Regions from separate parts of the Paenibacillus glucanolyticus genome, predicted to be linked through region 3. Evidence: a T-box and tRNA genes for the amino acid it is inferred to sense, from the RefSeq annotation. Region 3 holds a T-box; the other regions hold tRNA genes.
The links. A T-box is a leader RNA that pairs with one kind of tRNA and senses whether it is charged. The one in region 3 lies ahead of leuS (leucine--tRNA ligase), so its partner is inferred to be a tRNA-Leu.
Positions count from the first base shown of each region.

Region 1: it has a tRNA-Leu gene. The T-box ahead of leuS (leucine--tRNA ligase) is inferred to sense a tRNA for this amino acid. The anticodon was not compared.
Region 2: it has a tRNA-Leu gene. The T-box ahead of leuS (leucine--tRNA ligase) is inferred to sense a tRNA for this amino acid. The anticodon was not compared.
Region 4: it has a tRNA-Leu gene. The T-box ahead of leuS (leucine--tRNA ligase) is inferred to sense a tRNA for this amino acid. The anticodon was not compared.

Region 1 is NZ_CP147845.1:1,309,230-1,312,863, reverse strand. It holds gene WDY75_RS06350 (thiol-disulfide oxidoreductase DCC family protein) at 1-333, opposite strand, end outside; gene WDY75_RS06345 (hypothetical protein) at 533-808, opposite strand; gene WDY75_RS06340 (zinc ribbon domain-containing protein) at 897-1,139, opposite strand; gene WDY75_RS06335 (organic hydroperoxide resistance protein) at 1,292-1,711, opposite strand; tRNA gene WDY75_RS06330 (tRNA-Leu) at 1,896-1,978, opposite strand; gene WDY75_RS06325 (helix-turn-helix domain-containing protein) at 2,081-2,443, opposite strand; gene WDY75_RS06320 (hypothetical protein) at 2,622-3,266, shown strand; gene WDY75_RS06315 (alpha/beta hydrolase) at 3,361-3,634, opposite strand, start outside.
Region 2 is NZ_CP147845.1:2,088,445-2,092,078, reverse strand. It holds gene WDY75_RS10085 (methyl-accepting chemotaxis protein) at 1-131, shown strand, start outside; gene WDY75_RS10080 (divergent polysaccharide deacetylase family protein) at 304-1,191, opposite strand; gene WDY75_RS10075 (DUF6944 family repetitive protein) at 1,429-1,752, opposite strand; tRNA gene WDY75_RS10070 (tRNA-Leu) at 1,902-1,985, opposite strand; gene WDY75_RS10065 (hypothetical protein) at 2,163-2,582, shown strand; gene WDY75_RS10060 (carboxymuconolactone decarboxylase family protein) at 2,662-2,991, opposite strand; gene WDY75_RS10055 (hypothetical protein) at 3,060-3,278, opposite strand; gene WDY75_RS10050 (hypothetical protein) at 3,404-3,634, opposite strand, start outside.
Region 3 is NZ_CP147845.1:4,820,880-4,824,513, forward strand. It holds gene leuS (leucine--tRNA ligase) at 1-1,668, opposite strand, end outside; T-box leader at 1,757-2,013, opposite strand; gene WDY75_RS22715 (AraC family transcriptional regulator) at 2,054-2,938, opposite strand; gene WDY75_RS22720 (Gfo/Idh/MocA family protein) at 3,004-3,634, opposite strand, start outside.
Region 4 is NZ_CP147845.1:4,654,515-4,658,148, reverse strand. It holds gene WDY75_RS21905 (TetR/AcrR family transcriptional regulator) at 1-79, opposite strand, end outside; gene WDY75_RS21900 (polysaccharide deacetylase family protein) at 270-1,034, opposite strand; gene WDY75_RS21895 (hypothetical protein) at 1,220-1,405, shown strand; tRNA gene WDY75_RS21890 (tRNA-Leu) at 1,559-1,644, shown strand; gene WDY75_RS21885 (uracil-DNA glycosylase) at 1,852-2,538, shown strand; gene WDY75_RS21880 (hypothetical protein) at 2,558-2,953, shown strand; gene WDY75_RS21875 (AI-2E family transporter) at 3,051-3,634, opposite strand, start outside.

The DNA of each region.
Region 1 (3,634 bases), 3.2 Mb from region 3:
GTACACCAGGTTCCGTAAGACAGGCGGAATCAGGATGAGCGCATACGACAGCGACCATGGAAAGCGAAGACGCCGTGCAATGCGAAGAGCACCTGTCGACCTTGTATAATACTTCCCATTTTCAATCAATATCATCGTTTCGGTTGACTCTCCATCAAATCCCCCTTGGCGCAGCAGCTCCTGTCCAATCTCCGATTGCAGCGAAGCAAAGCGGAACGCCCCCGCAGGATCTCTCCGAATAATGAATTGGGTCAACCCCTGGCACAAATGGCACACGCCATCGATCAGCACAACGGCATAGTCCTCATTATTTACGATGCGTTGATCCTCCATAGTTCGCAGCCCCCTCGTATTATATAAAAAAACACGTCTCTCGACGTACTTTCTCAGACAACAGATTGCATACAGCAAAACTCATTCTTGCAAGTTAAGATTAGCAAGCCGCTAATCGAATAGTTTATACTTTCTTCCTTAAAGAAAAAACGCAGGAGCCCTCTCCTACGCTTGATCAAGTACGCTATTTTTGGTTTTACTACTCAGCAGCTTTACTCAGCCACTCGCCGTCTTTCATCTGCTGGTCGAATTCGTTCGAGAATTTCTCCATGCATTTGCATATGAAATCTTTACGACAAACCGGGCAAGGTACTTTCCCAAGTCGGCTGAGCGCAGTCAGTTTCCATTCCGGGAAGCGGTTGTAGAATACGCGAATATCCGTTCCGTCAGCCGTGTGGATAATGAATTCGTATAGCCCTTCTTTGTCATTGCTTCCAGCTGTGGTCACACTTGCAATATGCGGTCTGTATGGCATGTCATCACCCGTTTATTTTATTTAAATTCCTTATGACTGGTTTGTACTTTCTGGTACTTAGTCATATTAAAGAATTTTAGAGGTGATGTCAACCGAAGAACACATCCAGGATCGAGCCAAGCTGGCCTCGCTTTTTCCCTTCCAATATATCCGGGTTGAACACTTCCACATATCCGCAGTTTGTGCAGGAAACAAACAGGAAATGGTTGTGCTGAATATCAAACATCTTGCTTAGTCCTGCTCCCGACATGGAGACCTCCTTCGTCTGGCAGTGATTGCCTCCGCATTTACTGCACACAAACCGTTCCTCGATCATTTGTTCAATACGCATCCCAGGTGCCCCTTTCTCAATACTTAATCATAAGGAGAAATACGGAGTTTCATGTAAAAAGTTTCATATATGCAAGCTGAGCTGACAAAAAAGATGACCCTCATATAAGAGAGTCATCCCCATTTCTTATTCTTGTTCTTGTTTTCTTATGGTTAGCTTACGCTTAACTCCACGTCGATGTTGCCTCGGGTTGCCTTGGAATAGGGGCAGAACGCATGCGCTTTTTTGGCGAGGTCCTCGGCCTGGCTTCGTTCGATACCCGGCATTTCAATCTTCAGCTTCACCGCAAGCTTGAAGCCGTCAGCACCTTCGTCTTTTCCGATCATCACCTGGGAGTGGATCACAACATCCTTAAGCTGCACGCCTTCTTTACGGGCTATATTAGCCAAGGCGCTTTCGTAACAAGCCCCGTATCCAGCCGCAAACAGCTGCTCCGGGTTGGTTCCATCCCCGCCGGGTCCACCCAGTTCCTTCGGCATGCTTAATTTGTGATGAAGAACTCCATCCGTAGATTCAACGGAGCCTTCACGTCCTCCAATGACTTTTACATCTGCTGTGTATAATGGTTTCATACTCGTTCATCTCCTTCATGCCCTATTATGATCTCTACATGTACTCTTTAAACTTATGGCGCAGATTGAAACGACAAATAGGGCCGTTCTCAGGAAACACCATATTTACCAATCATAAAAAAACAGCAAAAAAGCTGTGATTCAAATGGATGATTCCACTTCAATCACAGCTTTTTCTAAAGTATGCGGTAGAGAGGACTCGAACCTCCACGGGTATACACCCACTACCCCCTCAAGATAGCGTGTCTGCCATTCCACCACTACCGCATAATATAAGGGAAGTTCTGTAGCGAACATTCCCTATTATACTGTTCTGCAATACAAAAGTAAAGAGTTAATTATTGAGCTCCAAATTCGGCACCTGCATAGCTATGTCTTGTCATTTCTCTTATCCTTGCGGTAAGCAGAAAATTCAATATATTCGCGGATGAACTCCTTCTCATTCTCTGCAAGTCCCGACATGGCAAGATCAGCCGCTTCCGGGTCCACTTCATATTCTCCCCGGGATTCCCTGACCCGAGTATTGGGACTGCCCTTGCCAATAATCAGCCAATCCAGACTCACGGAGAAGAATGCAGCAATCTCAATCAATTTATTTGTGCTCGGCGTTGTTTTCCCCCTCTTCCAGTCACCAAAATTTCCTGTGCTGATCCCGAGGGTTTCGCAAAACGCCTTCTTGGTCATACCCCGGCTTTCTATGAGATGTTCGATTCGTTGGTAAATAGACTGCATTAAACAACCGCCTTCCTAATTCTCTCTAAAAAGAAAATATCTTATGTACGTAATTTTTTCTTGCACAATGACTTAATTAAGTGTATAATCAATATATATTGCCTAAATTATACCATAGTACTCATAGATCGTTGTATCTTTTACTCATGAGTCTATTTAGTACGAGGAGCGAGTAATTTTGCCCTACGATACCATAATCACATCTTGGAACAATGCGGTTCACTCCTTGAACAAGGGACTGATGATCATTACCCCCGACGGCATCATCGACAAAATGAACGATCCGCTCATTGCCATGGCCGAACAATACGGTGTTTCCCCTGAGTTCAAGTGGCAGGGGACATCCTTTTTTGATATCACTTCCCAGCAGTTGGGACAGTCCTCATTCGATCATTTTTTTGATGTGGTGGACTTCCCTGCCATCAAGGATGTTATAGCAGGAAAGCTGCCTGAATATTCCTTTGAATATGCAGTGAGTGGGAACGGTCAAGATATCTGGGTGCTATGCGAGGTCATGCCGCTGCTTATGAGTGATGACAACCTTATCCATGGAGCCATGCTCTCCTTCACTGACATTACGAAGTTTAAGCACAAGGAGCTGCTGCTGGAGCAAGCACTGGCCCACAGCTATCCCTTGCCGGGACACATTCCGATCTGTGCCGTATGCAAATACGTGCGCCATGCCGAAGAATGGGAGCCGGTCGAGAGCTATTTGGAGAGTCGTCTCCCGATTGAATTCACACATGATATTTGTCCCGATTGCATCCGCAGATTATACCCCAAATATTCCTCCATCCTGGATGATCCCCAGATACCTGATTAGATGAATACATAATACAGCACAAATAAGCAGCTTCGTCATCCGAATAATACGGAAGGCGAAGCTGCTTATTCATCATTCGGCGATCTTTCGTATATTACGCGTTCACAAAACGAAGCAGAGGGCTTATGAGAGCCGGCAGCACCGATACATGCCCTTCCCCCTCAATTTCGGTAAAAGCGGTCTCCAGCACGTCTTCTTGCCCCTTGAGAAACGCATACAGCTCTCTGGCGTCTTGAACCATGGACGGTTTCTCCTGAGCTCCGACATATATGTGCAGCTCTTTGCGCTGTCCAGTTTGCAGTATACGCGCTTTCCCTTCTTCCCATTGCTTGTACAGCATGTAGTTCTTCCACCATACGGAGGGACAT
Region 2 (3,634 bases), 2.7 Mb from region 3:
AGAGCAGGGTTCAGGAGCTTTCCCGGGAAATCGAAAGCGTAAGACACACCTCCGGCAATGTAGAAGTCATTGCAAATTCCATGCAGCAGCTGGTGGGACAATTCAAGCTCAACGATTCCCGCATCCGTTAATTGCAGTTTCACCAAATTAAACAGGCCTTCATGCTTCAATCAAGTCGGTAATAGCCTGTGTCTTGTTGGAAGGCTGTATGTTTATAACAATGAGGGAGGCTCGGGCATCTAAGCCCGAACCTCCCTCATCTTCGTACCGATTTTGACTAATCCAGCAATTAAACGGGACGCATTAATACGTCGGCAGCGGATTAGGCCTCCAGCTTGAACGCTCTCTAACCAAATCGCTAATACCAACAAACTCAACCTTTTTTTGCAGCTCCGGAATGGAAACTTTCAGTGCTTCTGCCGTTCGGGTGCCGAATACGCCAACATGCCCAATGGCAATGCAGGATGTTCTTTCTTCCGCATGCTGTGCCGCCGTCACGAGCTGCTTGCTTACATGCTGTACCGTATGAACATCGTCCAGGAAAATATCATTGGCAATCGCTGGCATCCCCTTCTCTGCCGCCAGCTTGCCGACCACGCTGCGGTAATTGGTTTTACTATCGATAAAGAACAATCCTCTTTCCTTGCACACATCAAGCACAATCGACATGATCCGTTCATCACCTGTAACCTTGGAGCCCATATGATTGTTAATCCCAATCGCATACGGTACGGAATCGATCGCCTCTTCCATTCGTTTACGAATCTCCTCATCGGTAAGCGAGCTCAGAATGGCGCCAGGTCCAAGCCAGGAAGCTCGTCCCTGTTTAGGCTCCATGGGCATATGGATAATAACATCATGTCCCATCTTATGCGCGGACTCTGCATCCTTTTTGCTTGTTGGCAAAAAAGGCATCACGGCAACCGTAATCTTGACAGGCAGACTCAGCATCTCCTGAGTGCCCTTCTGACCATTGCCAAAGTCATCAATGATGACCGATAATTTACTTATTTTCTGCCCTTTGCCAGACTGGTTGTTCAGAGGCTCCTCACGTAACTGCCTGGTTACTTGAACAGGAGGCTCAGCGGCGTTGGCCGTCCCTGCAAAATATCCGCCCCCCTGTGTTCCGTTTGCGATCCCACATATCATACACAGCAAGAAGACAACCGAATTTCTAAATACCTTCCGCATTGTTCACGCCCCTTTCCTTTCACCATCATACTTACCAGACCTAACCGTATTATTTGAGAAAAGTTATTCAAATATGTAACACTGCAGCTGAATGTTAACATTCATTAGGACACCAGGCACAAGAAACCTCTCCGTTCAAGAAAATAAAAACAAGACACCTCCCGTCACAGGTAAACGCCTTGTTTCTTTTTTTGAGTATGTTCAGTTTTCCTTCAGAAGTGTTAAAAGTGTTGTCATTCAAGGATGCTCCTCTCCCGCAATAACCTGCAGCGCATTTCCGACGGATTGCAGAAGATTGCCGGCAGCCGTAAGATCGTTAGCTTTCTTATTCATGGCTGTGCCCCTCATTTTTGTGCTAATCTCTGCCTGAGCCGCATTGGCTATCGACTGCATCGCATTTCCAAGAACAGAGAGTCTTCGGCCTTCAGCCTGCAATTTCTTTCGTTTGGACAACTTTTTGGTTTGACCCAGAGCAGCAATATTCGTTCCCAACGCTTGCAGCCAAGCATAAGCCGCAAGCTGCTCTTGGAGACTCAAATCCTTGGCTGACAAGGCAATCACCTACTCTCAACTACCTATATCTATATCACTATCTAATATAATACGTGCATTCCATCTCTTTGGTATAAGTCATTAACCCTGTCCCATAGAATCTCCACGCAAAAAAACTCGTAAACTGCAAAGCAGTTTACGAGTTTTTTTCTTTAGGATGCGGTCGAGAGGACTCGAACCTCCACGGGGGTTAGCCCACACGGACCTGAACCGTGCGCGTCTGCCAATTCCGCCACGACCGCATATTGCCTGTCTGCCTCGAGTCAATCTCTAATCAGCGGCGACAAGATATATAATATCACGCTGAATGAATGGAGTCAACACTTTTTTTCAGCTTGATTAAAAACCTGATTTTCGGTTAAAATAAGAACATAAGTTCTCATTAAATAACCATTTACTATATAAAGGCGGTGAAGTTGATGGCCATACCGGCTGTTACGACGGAAGAGCGAGCGTTGATCAAGAGTTATCTGCTTCTGAGGTTCATCCATAAAGTGTTTGAGCGGGATTGCCGGATCATCCAGGAGAGCGGTGTCTTCAAGACCCCTCAATTGTATGTGGAAATGGTAGGTAACGGTGCCAAACGGGCAGCTGTCCTTCTTCGTGAAGTGAAGCAGGAGTTCGCCAAGCGAACGATCAAGGTTTATGACATCGTACAGAGCCAGGACGGAATTCAGGCACGGTATGCATGCCGGGGTTACATCGGATCGATGAATATTCTATGGCCATCCTTCCGCGAGGAGATGATGGACCGCATGCGCGCCTATCTCGGGCTGGTTCCGCCTGAGACCGAGACGACTGAGCATCCGGTTGCTCCTGCCGCTGCATTCGCCCGCTAATTGCGGCCGTTCAACAGAGAATAACCGTCTTATCCGGCTGCACAATACGCCGGATAAGACGGTTTAATTTGATCGTGCCTTAGTGAAGGTTATGCTGCACACGGGTCAATCCCTGCGAGAGAGCATGTCCAGCACTAGCGGCAGACGCTACTGCTACGGCCTCCATAATTTGAGCATCCGAGGCTCCCTTGGCACGGGCCTCTTCCATATGATAGAAGGTACACAGCTCATTATTGGCGAACAGCCCAATCCCGAGCGCAATCAGCTGTTTCGTTCTCTCATCCAGCTCGCCATCCGAAAAACAGACGCCGGTAAACTGATGATACGCCTCTGCCATCTCGGGCATGCTCTGCTTTAAATTCAGGATTTCATTTTTATATGCCGAGATCTTATCGTTGGACATTTCCATCATCTGAACACCTCTTCTAAATAAAATATTCTAGAGGTTAAGTTGTCCGACGAGTTCCAAATCTATGCCTACTCTTCAATTGGGCTTACTCTCGGCTCTTTTTTCAACTGATAGCTGTACCTGCGATCCAGCTTGACTACACGCCGGTTTCGGCGGCGGATGATAACCTGCTCCGGGTCCCAGGCGACAACAAAGCCGATAATATCATTGCTCTCCAAGCCGTCCCGCACAACCCGAACCAGCTCACCGGAAACCCTTAATTCATCAAGTCTTTCATCACTAATCATCGCCATGCCTCCTTCATCATCTTACTCTGCAAAAAAAGACCTAAATGAATATCATTTAGGTCTTTTGAATGCGATGCCATACGCTATCGATAAACATCCTGATTAAGGGATGTTCTATATACCCATTAACGCTGTGCCGGCTCTATGCTGTCATTCTTCTCGTACCAGAAGTCCAGAACGGTTGAAGACATCACACGCTTCTCGATATATTCCACTTGCTGAGGTGTGAACTGTTCCTTCCACTCGAAGGAAACCTCCTCACACAATCCGGCAATCGTCAGCAGTTCTGACCAGGCAACATAGCGTTTGTACCAGAAAAACTGAGGATGTTCAATCATATAGGGATATAGATCATC
Region 3 (3,634 bases):
CAATACTTTGTGCCAGAAGCGCGCATACAGCAAGTGAAGCACGGCATGCTCCACGCCACCGATGTACAAGTCAACCGGAAGCCACTCCTTCTGCTTCTCCTTGGAGCACAATTCATCATGGTTGTCAGGATCGATGTAACGCAGATAATACCAGCAGCTGCCTGCCCATTGCGGCATCGTATTGGTCTCGCGGCGGGCTTTCATGCCGGTTTCAGGATCTACCGTTTCCACCCACTCCGTAACGTTAGCCAGCGGTGATTCACCGGTACCGGACGGCTTGATCTGATCGACATCTGGGAGAAGCAGCGGAAGCTGATCCTCCGGCACGGTCTTCATCGTTCCGTCTTCCAGATGCAGGATCGGAATCGGCTCGCCCCAATAGCGCTGACGGCTGAACAGCCAGTCACGCAGACGGTAAGTTACCTTCTTCTGACCCTTTCCCTCTTTTTCCAGCCATTCATTCATCGCTTGAATAGCCGCTTCATTATCCAGCCCGTTCAGGAAACCGGAATTCACATGCTCGCCACTGCCGGTGTAGGCTTCCTCTTCAACATTTCCACCCTGAACGACTTCAATAATCGGAAGACCAAACTGTTTGGCAAATTCCCAGTCACGGCTGTCGTGACCCGGAACCGCCATAATGGCTCCTGTTCCGTAACCTGCCAGCACATAGTCCGCAATCCAGATCGGCACTTTAGCGCCGCTCACCGGATTAATGGCGTATGCTCCGGTAAAGACACCGGTTTTGTCTTTTGCCAAATCCGTCCGCTCCAGATCACTTTTACGGGAAGCCTGAACTTGATAAGCCTTGACCGCTTCGCGCTGATCCGCTGACGTAATTTTGTCCACGAGGTCATGCTCCGGTGCCAGCACACAGTAGGTAGCGCCGAACAGTGTATCCGGGCGGGTTGTAAATACCTCCAGATGGCCATCGTAACCCTCGATGTCAAAACGAACCTCGGCACCCGTGGATTTGCCAATCCAATTGCGCTGCATATCCTTCAGGCTTTCGCTCCAGTCCAGCTCATCCAGATCCTCAAGCAGGCGTTCTGCATATTCGGTAATACGCAGAATCCATTGACGCATCGGCTTGCGAACGACCGGATGTCCTCCGCGCTCACTCTTGCCATCGATGACCTCTTCGTTCGCCAGCACGGTACCGAGTGCTTCGCACCAGTTAACCGGCACTTCAGCCACATAAGCCAAGCCGCGGTTATAGAGCTGGATAAAGATCCACTGGGTCCATTTGAAATATTCCGGATCGGTGGTGCTGATCTCCCGGTCCCAGTCATACGAGAATCCGAGGGATTTGATCTGGCGCCGGAACGTATCGATATTTTGCACGGTGAACTCGCGGGGATGCTTGCCTGTGTCCATCGCATACTGTTCTGCAGGGAGTCCGAAAGCATCCCATCCCATGGGATGCAGCACATTGTAACCTCGCATCCGTTTGTAACGGGACACGATATCTGTTGCCGTGTATCCTTCCGGATGCCCTACATGCAGGCCTACGCCGGATGGATATGGGAACATATCCAGTGCGTAAAACTTCGGTTTGGATGATGCCTCTTCGGTTTTAAACGTTTTTTTCTCGTCCCAGTACTGCTGCCACTTCGGTTCGATGGCCTGCGGGATATAGCCGTGGCCGGTTGTCTGATTGTCCGTCATACTTCAATGCTCCTCCTTCACATTCGAGAGACAAGGCCTGATGCCATTGTCCAAAAACAAAAAAACCTCATCATCCATAGCGTTGATCGCTAGGGACGAGAGGTTTGATTCCCGTGGTACCACCCTAGTTAGCCAAAGGCATACTTTGCCTTTCACTCCCTTTGCATCCTTATCGCGGATGAGACGACAATGCTTCATCGGCCAGTTGCTGAAATAGCCATTCAGCGGCCGGGTTAACATCATTGCTCCGAGGCGAGTTCATTCCTATCGTCAACCGGTTTTCACCAAACACCGGCTCTCTGCATGATCGAATGCGGAAGTACTAATCCTCATCATCGCTTTCATATTACCATTTTAATGTGGCTATTATACCCAAAATGTACGATCAAGTCAACGAAAGTTCATCTCCGCTCCTGCGGTAATGCTCCGGTGTCGTTCCGACCATTGATTTGAACATCCGGCTGAAATGAGCCAGATGCTTAAACCCGGATGCCTGGCTGACCTCCGTTATGCTCAGATAAGGGTGAAGCCGCAGTAAAATTTTAGCCTGGTTGATCCGCCGGTGATACAAATATTTAAACACCGTTGTTCCCGTCACCTCCTTGAATAAGGAGGATAGATAATGCTTGGTAATATGCATATCGCGGGCGATTCTCTCCAGCGTCAGATCGTGCATATAATTTTCCTCGACAAACGATACCACATGCTGGACATGCCGCTCCTTCTCTGAGATCGAGTCCTGACCCTGTACAGCGGCCTGACACCAGCCTGCAATGACGTACATCAGCTCCTGGATGCGCAAGGTCATGCGTTCCTGGCGGTAGTGGGTCGTGGACGCTGACAGGCGATGAATATCGGCCAGCAGGGCCTCGAACTCTTCCCGATTGGTCCCGGTTAGGGTCATACGATGATTCCGGAGCGTATCGAAGGGATCCAGCAGGATCGTCTTGGCCGATTCCGACAGCCCCTTGCACACCCAGGCCGGGTCAAAATGCAGAATGCTTCTTACGTATCTGGAATCGGGTTCCACACTCGGACAATGAAGCGTCAAACCATTCATCAGCAGCAGATCCCCCGGCTTCAGCGCAAAGACAGAGTCACCGATTAGATAGGTGCAGCATCCCTCGTGAAAATAATAGATTTCATAAAAGGCGTGGGAATGGAATTGCCCGCTGATAAGGGGCTGTTCATTATAATAGCTCAGATCTATTGGCTCTTTCAGCTGCATCCACTCAAAGCTTGGCAGCCCTTTGGATGATGACGAGGACATAAGAGAATCGCCCCTTTAGCGGCCTGGGGTTGTAGAACCCCTGAACATCGCGGAGTTTTTCTCTATTATATATGATTTTCTTGAATGCGCACGGCTTCATTCTGAGCAATCACGCATAATTCGCCGGCCTTGAAGGCGTGCTCCTGGGACATGGCAAACTCGGTCCGTTCCAGACAATCCAGGATCAGCTCTCCGAAAAACGGATAGCCTACCTTGCCCTGCAGCTCCATATGAAACTCCCCTTCGCCGTTAACCAAATACAGATGATCGCCTTGTGGATGTCTGGCAATATCAATGTATTTACGAAGTTCGATATATCCGTCCGTTCCCAAAATAACGGTTCTTCCGTCGCCCCAGGTACCAAGGCCCCCAGGCGTCAGCCAATCGACACGGAAATAATTCGTGGCCCCATTGTCTCCGAGAAGTGTCGCATCTCCGAAATCCTCCAGCTCCGGGTAGGCCGGATTCGCATAATTGCCCACCTTGCTGCTGAGCACCTTGGCATCGCGGCAGCCTGCAAAAAACAAAAACTGCTCAATCTGGTGAGACCCGATATCGCACAATATGCCGCCATACTGCTGATGGCGGAAAAACCAGTCCGGACGGGATGGAGCATTTAAGCGGTGCGGTCCTGTTCCCATCACCTGCACCACGCGGCCGATCACGCCGTCCTGTATCAGCCGACCCGCGTGGACC
Region 4 (3,634 bases), 170 kb from region 3:
CTTTTTGCATAATGAGGGCTTTGGCCGCTTCAGCGATGCGCCGCTTGGTGTCTTCGCTTTGCTGTTGTTTTTTGTTCATTAGCGCCCCCCTTATAGGTACAGATTTTGTCATTATTTTTCTATACTGAACGTTCGTTCTGTATCTTATCAAATGGATTTAAAATATTCAAGTGGGAGTTTGAATGTCCGAAACAGCGAGAAATCAGCTGATGAAAAATAACCGTTACCTCCTGCAGGCAGCGGTTATTTTAGCATTGCAATGGGATGAATCAGTGGTTTACTTCAATAAACTTATGCGATTTATCATGATAGGAGAGCAGCTCGGATACAGTAACAAATGTGAAGCCACGCTTTTGCAGCTCCGGCAAAATCACGCTGAGCGCCTCCACCGTCTGTGTACTGGTCGGGACAAAATCGTGCATAAGCACGATGTCTCCATTGTGCGCGTTATCCAGAACCTTTTTGACGATCCGGTTAACGCCGGGCTTTCGCCAATCCAGCGTATCCTGGTGCCATGACCATAATACGGTCAGCATACCGATATCTTTGCTTGTCCTTACAATGGATTCATTGTAACTTCCACCGGGCGGGCGGAACAATACGGTTTTACTGCCTGTCGCTTTGAAAATCGCTTCCTGGGTCCGGTTCAGTTCACTGGTTAATTTGCTGGCGTTGATATTGTGGAAGGAAGGATGAGTGTAGGAGTGGTTTCCTATTTCATGCCCTTCGTGAAGCTCACGTGCCACGATATCGGGGTGTTTCTCCACCCGGTTGCCCACAACAAAGAAAGTCGCCTTTGCGCCATATTGTTTTAACAGATCCAGAATTTCAACGGTCGTATGTGCATCCGGACCATCATCAAAGGTGAGGGCAATCACTTTGCTGGGTGTGGGCACTTCCCATACGATCTCTCCGCGCTCCTCATAGTAGTCTCTTCCCTTGGAAGCAGACGGCACATGATCTGCATCAACATGCTCGTTAAGGCACAGGGAGAGGGAGAGAGTAAGCCATATAACAGTTGAGAGCTTTTTCATGGTGATCATTATCCTTTTCTCTGCTGTTCTAGTCTTGGCATGTGACATGCAAGCTTCTTTATCATTTGGTGAACACGGTAAAATTATTCCTAATGTCTGGCTCAGACGCCGTTCGACATTAAACACCGATCGGCACAAGCATGTTCCGCATGCAGAGCATGTAATGGTAGAAAGGAGTGATCCAGATGCAATCACGTAATCGTTCGAATGCCCAAGGGATTGACGTGAGCCGCTACCAGGGGGTGGTGGATTGGACAAAGGTAAAGGCTTCCGGTAAAGCATCGGACATAACGGAGCAGCGCGATCGAATCGATGAATTAGAGCAGCGACTCGGGGCAATCGAGAAAAATGGGGGATCGCATTCAGGGTGATGCGAAAAAATATGAGTTTCATATATTGACATCATATGGTTAGACATGGTATTATCGATTTTGTCGCCAGAACGAAAAGAATCGCAAAATTTTCCGTTAATCGGTATGAATCCCATATGGTGATTTGAATAGAGCGAATCTAAGATAAAATATGCCGGGGTGGCGGAATTGGCAGACGCACAGGACTTAAAATCCTGCGGTAGGTGACTACCGTACGGGTTCGACCCCCGTCCTCGGCATTATAACAGCGTCTGGTAAGATGCAAATAAGTCGGCCCCCTGTATGGGTGCCGGCTTATTTTTTAAATTGACAAGAGGTCAATTTTTTTGACGAAGGCTATTATCGGAACAAACGGAATGGAAGACGTTAAAGTCCTTTCTATAAAAATCGCATTCTTTTATAATTCCACGCTGACCTGTGTGAGGAGGAGGGGAGGAGAGATGCGGATGTTTAACAATGATTGGGACGTTATCCTGAACGGAGAGATGGATAAGCCTTATTTTGAAGCGTTGATGGAACGGGTGGACGAGGAATACCGGCGCAGCACGGTGTATCCTCCTAAGGAAGATATATTTCGAGCTCTTCACCAAACATCGTATGAATCCACAAAAGTCGTTATTTTGGGACAAGATCCCTATCACGGACGAAAGCAGGCACAGGGATTAAGCTTTTCCGTTTCACCCGGAGTTACGATTCCTCCGTCTCTGCGCAATATCCATAAGGAGCTGGCATCCGATTTGGGTGTACCTGTTCCGCACCATGGCTCTTTGCAGTCATGGGCTGATCAGGGGGTGCTGCTGCTTAATGCGGTTCTTACGGTACGCGAAGGTGAGCCCAATTCGCATAAAGGAATCGGGTGGGAGCGATTCACGGATACCGTTATTGCAAAGCTGAATGAACGCGATCAGCCAATGGTGTTTATATTATGGGGCAGTTACGCACAGAAGAAGGGTTCTTTCATAGACCGAAGTCGGCACAAGGTGCTTGAGTCCAATCATCCGAGTCCATTTGCAGCGCACAAAGGTTTTTTCGGCAGTCGTCCATTTTCAGCATCGAATGCTTATTTAATGCAAAAGGGTATGGATCCGGTGAATTGGGACATCCCAAGCACACCGGGCGATGGAGTTGAATAATCCGCGAGAGGTGACCTTCATGAAGCATTGGATCGGTCGTCATGTTGTCATTCAGCGTTTAGACGGGGCGAAAAGCACGGTTGAAGGTGTGTTGAAATCATGGGACCCCATTCAGGAGAAGGTCATTCTTGGCCCGGGGGAGCTTGTCATCCCGTTTCGCTCCATTCATAGAATAATGCCGAGAAATTCTTCTCCGGCTCTAAACTCTATCGGTTATGTCGTGAATCATACGATTCAATTTGATAATGCAGTCTACTTTGGATCTTGTGTGATGGTATGGAGGGGTAATCAATTGGTCTCCTCTCAGGCCGTTCTTGCTTCTCATGATGAGGAAACGGTCACGCTGTCAAATGGAATGATTTTGCGTAAGGACGAGCATTATTTTGTCGTTCGGTCCTTGCGGGGCAATGCGTAATTATTTGAATAAAGGATGTCCCCAGCAGCCATCGTAAAGTTGGCGGGGACATCCTTTTTTTGTTTGAATGAAGGATAAGCAGAATTCCTTGAAGCGTTTAAGCCTCCTCTACTTTTTCAGCAAGGAAGAGTTCGTAGATCCGCACCACGAGAATTTTAATGATCATATAGGCAGGAATAGCGAGCAGGATACCGAGGAGTCCGAAGAAATCTCCACCTACCAGAATAAGGACCACCGTGGTGAGAGGGTGAATATCGAGCTGTTTGCCATAGATTACAGGGGTCAGAATATTATCTTGAATTTGCTGTGCGATCACAATGACAACGACAGACCATATGGCGATGGACGGAGCTTCAATGAACCCGACGATAACGACAGGGATGGTTGCAAGCAGCGCACCGATATACGGAATGAAATTCAAGAAGAAGGAGATCACGGTTAACAGCAAGGAATAGGGCAGTCCAATAATTAAAAATCCGATATAAATCAGAACGCTAAGTATAAGATTAAGGATGACTTTGCCGATAATAAAATTGCTGAGTGCGGAATCAATCTCACCCAGCACTTCCTGACCGTCACGGCGGAATCGTCTAGGCAGAACGCTGAGCAATCTTGGCGGCAGCTTGTTGCCCTCCTTGAGCATGTAGTACAGAATGATGGGAATCGTAGCAATAATGATAA